One region of the Shewanella sp. WE21 genome, then DNA from elsewhere that is predicted to be linked to it. Evidence: riboswitches for the same ligand, from Rfam matches in the RefSeq annotation. Region 1 holds a riboswitch; the other holds the start of a gene.
The links. A riboswitch is a leader RNA that binds a small molecule or an ion and turns the genes downstream of it on or off. The one in region 1 is predicted to bind lysine.

Region 1 (2,207 bases):
TTAAGTGTAATACGAGAAAACGTAATCAGTACCAACTTCGATAAGCAATAGTTAGAATAAGTTCCTTAACTATTGTTTTTTTTAAATGTTTAAAAGACAAATCAAATGTAGAACAGATTTTAAACAGATGCCCGGTCAGTTCACGTTACTTTAAGCGATATATGTAACAAACTGTATTGAACGATAAGCATCTTGCTCAATCTGTTTCAACTCACCAGTACGTACATTGTACTCGTTTTAGTCATTTGTTAACAAATGAAATGTTAACAAATTTTAGGTGAGCAGGGGTTTTTACCATGATATTTACTTTAGCTATTGATTAGTATAACTAATGTATTTCTTATTCCTGTGAGCCAGTTCACGCCTCTTTGGATTTTACAATCACTCTGCTACACTAGCTTGGGTTCATTTTTCGACTAGACTACCAATGGACAATACGACTCAAAATTTGTGGCAATGTTACCAAGCGCCGTTGTTTTTGCTGACTCAAGCATTATCCTGTGATTTTTCCTTTGCTGTTATTACCGCTCATAATCCTGCTTCAAAGCTTCTCTTTCCTAGCCAAAACCGTTTACTCGATCGCCAACTTCTTCGTGAAATTGAATTACTCGGTAGCCCTTATCGTGCTTTAGTGGGCGCAGCACCGGATTTATCCCACATGGAAAAAAGTTGGGCCGTGTTTATCGATAGAACGATGGCATTGCAATTGGGTAAGAAATTTAATCAATATGCGATTTATGTTGTCGAACAAGGGGATGTGAGCTTAGTGCCTTGCACCTTGGATGGACATGATGAAGTGTGTTTAGGCAAATTTAGAGATTATGTGCAGCTGGTATACGAGCTACCCGATTTGAACACTTAGTTGTTTTCAAAAGATTTTATTTAAATTGTTCATTTGTTATGAAATTAGCATTGACTTCATTAGGGGTTTATTGCTACTTTTTTCGTCCCTTTCCTAGGAAAGGAACAGAAGAGGAGCGTTAACTAGGTAGTCGGTCAGAGGAGCACAAACTCCAGCGATGACTGATGAGGGAGATTAACGCCGAGGCATAGATATGGTTGCTGCATGTTTATGTCGGTCGCTCAGGCTGAATCCTGACGATTGTCACCTGTAATTGGTGGAGAGCTTCTGGTGACGATTGCTGTTTCCCTTCTTTTGGGGTGCGTTATCATTGAGCACCAGGCTCTTCGAACGAAGTCAGTTCGGAGTGTGATCATGTTAGTTAATCAATATCTTATTCAATCTGCATTTATTTGTTGCCCTACGTGTTTCACGGAGGTGCGCTAATGTCCCTCGTTGTCGCAAAATTTGGTGGCACCTCAGTCGCCGACTATAACGCTATGAATCGCTGTGCCGACATAGTGTTAGCTAATCCTCATTGCCGTTTAGTTGTGGTCAGCGCTTCGAGCGGCGTGACGAATCTACTAGTGGAATTGACCCAAGAATCGATCAACGACGATGGACGATTACAGCGATTAAAACAAATTGCCCAAATTCAATATGCGATTTTAGATAAGCTCGGTCGTCCTAATGATGTGGCCGCCGCATTAGATAAATTATTGAGTCGTATGTCGGTATTGAGTGAAGCGCTTGCATCACAACGCAGCAAAGCGACCATGGATGAGTTGTTGTCCCTCGGTGAGCAATGTTCTTCAGCGTTGTTTTCGGCTGTGATCCGTGAGAAAGGTGTTAACTCAAGTGCCTTCGATGTGCGCCGAGTATTACGTACTGACAGTCACTTTGGCCGCGCCGAACCTCAGGTCGAGCAGATTGCGACTTTAGCTAGTGATTATCTACAGCCACTGTTAGCGGAACAAGTGATTGTCACGCAAGGCTTTATCGGTGCCGATGACGCCGGTCAAACGACCACGTTAGGTCGCGGCGGTAGTGATTATTCTGCTGCGTTGTTAGCCGAAGCGCTACGCGCCTCAGCGGTCGAAATTTGGACTGATGTTGCGGGGATTTATACAACGGATCCTCGTTTGGCGCCCAATGCCTTTCCGATTGCAGAGATCAGTTTCAATGAGGCTGCCGAGATGGCGACCTTTGGTGCCAAGGTATTGCATCCAGCGACTATTCTTCCTGCCGTTCGTCAGCAAATTCAAGTGTTTGTAGGTTCAAGTAAAGAGCCTGAAAAAGGCGGGACTTGGATCCGTCACCAAGTGGAAGATGCGCCCGTATTCCGCGCTGTGGCTTTGCGCCGCGA
Region 2 (2,207 bases), 2.6 Mb from region 1:
TCGCGCAAATCTCAGAAGTTATTACCGTCGTCAATGCCGATACCTTTGTGCGTCCTGTGTATGCGGGTAATGCTTTAGCGACAGTGCAAAGCCATGATGCCATTAAAGTGATGACAGTGCGCGCCAGTGCGTTTGACGCTGCGCCAGAAGGTAACAGTGCGGCTGTGACGACACTCGATAAAGTGTTTGAAGCGAGAACTCAGTTTGTTTCTCAATCGCTGACAGTTTCTGCCCGTCCAGAGTTAGGCAATGCTGGCATTATTGTATCTGGCGGCCGAGGCATGGGCAGTGGTGAAAACTTCGGCATGTTAGAGCAACTTGCTGACAAGCTCGGTGCAGCAGTTGGCGCATCACGCGCCGCAGTTGATGCAGGTTTTGTGCCTAACGATTTACAAGTGGGTCAAACCGGTAAAATCGTTGCGCCAAACTTGTATATTGCCGTCGGTATTTCTGGCGCGATTCAACATTTAGCCGGCATGAAAGACGCTAAAGTCATCGTTGCAATCAACAAAGATCCTGAAGCGCCGATTTTTCAAGTTGCCGATTATGGACTCGTTGCTGATCTGTTTGAGGCGGTTCCTGAGCTGATTACAAGTCTCAGTTGATTTTATCTGTGATCTGGGTCACATTAAGTGACTTTGCGGTAGCATCTGCTAAGCCGCTTATGTTTTTATGTGCCTCACGCCCGTGTAAGGGCGTTCTTAGAAGTAGAGGCGCGCCAAATATTAGTAGTGATCAGTAGGGTGATTCCGTTGATCGATTGCGAAAGGATTTGGTGCCGAAGTGGTTCGATTTATCACGATCAACTGCTGGGGTTGTACCTAATAGGTGCAGCACTGCCATAGTATTTTCCGATATGGATATTGGGAATAGTTACTATGGAGCGCTACTGATAGGACAGGTGACTTTGGGTATCTATTGCCTTTTCCCACCAGTTCAGTCGCCCTCCATTCGTATTTAACGAAGATAATAATCAATGACTGTTATGAATTATGCCGATTCGGCACTTTCCTTGTTGCCGCCTGCGGTGGCTATCGTGTTGGCGATCTTGACTCGCCGTGTACTGCTTTCTTTGGGGTTAGGTATTTTAATTGGTGCTTTATTGCTCAATCAATTTTCACCTTTAGCAACGGGTGAGTTTGTATTTAATGGCGTTAAAGGGCTTTTTTGGACTGATAAAGGTCTAAATTCGTGGAACTTATATATTCTCGGTTTCTTAATTGTACTGGGAATGATTACAGCGTTAATTACCGTAAGTGGCAGCGCGCGGGCTTTTGCCGATTGGGCTCGTTTACATATACGTAATAAACGTGACGCTAAACTATTGACCATGTTTTTAGGTTGCGTAGTTTTTATTGATGATTATTTCAATAGTTTAGTTGTTGGTTCGGTCGCTCGACCTGTTACTGATCGTTATTATGTTTCCCGCGCGAAGTTAGCTTATTTATTAGATTCTACTGCCGCGCCTGTGTGCGTTATTTCTCCAGTTTCGAGCTGGGGCGCTTATATTATCGCACTCATTGGCGGGATATTAACTGCCCATGGTTTTGCTGATACGGGTCATTTGAGTATTTTTATTCAAATGATCCCAATGAACTTTTACGCAATCTTCTCCTTGTTATTATTACTTTTTGTTGTCTTTATGGGATTAGATGTTGGGCCAATGCGTGAGCATGAGCTCAATGCCCAACGTGGTAATTTATACGATGAGTCTAAAGGATTACCGCCTGGGGCGAACGCGGATTTACCTGAAGCCGAAACCGGTAAGATTTTAGGTCTATTTCTGCCGATTACCGTGTTGGTATTTGCAACCCTCTATTTTATGATTAACAGTGGCGCTCAAGTACTCGCGGCGGAAGGGATTGAATTTAATATTATTTCTGCTTTTGAGAAAACCGATGTCAGTTCATCACTTTTCTTTGGTGCATTAATTGGTCTAGCGGTTTCGCTGATATTGAATTTAGTGCAAGGCGTTGAGAAATTGATGATAGTCAAAGGTATAGTGCAGGGCGCTCGCTCTATGCTGCCGGCGATTTACATCCTGTTATTTGCTTGGACAATCGCAGGGGTGATTGGTCAACTCGAAACCGGTAAGTTTATGGCGAGTTTAGCAACAGGAAATATTCCGTTCGCGTTTTTACCCGCCTTAATGTTTGTGCTAGCAGGTATTACTGCGTTCTCAACTGGTACTAGCTGGGGTACGTTCG

Region 2: linked by a shared signal. The riboswitch ahead of CKQ84_RS16075 (Na+/H+ antiporter NhaC family protein) and the one ahead of lysC (lysine-sensitive aspartokinase 3) in region 1 are both predicted to bind lysine.

Annotation. Positions count from the first base shown of each region.
Region 1 covers NZ_CP023019.1:1,001,971-1,004,177, reverse strand. The annotation lists gene CKQ84_RS04295 (DUF3293 domain-containing protein) at 428-862, shown strand; lysine riboswitch at 963-1,137, shown strand; gene lysC (lysine-sensitive aspartokinase 3) at 1,288-2,207, shown strand, end outside.
Region 2 covers NZ_CP023019.1:3,609,628-3,611,834, forward strand. The annotation lists gene CKQ84_RS16070 (electron transfer flavoprotein subunit alpha/FixB family protein) at 1-605, shown strand, start outside; lysine riboswitch at 701-897, shown strand; gene CKQ84_RS16075 (Na+/H+ antiporter NhaC family protein) at 977-2,207, shown strand, end outside.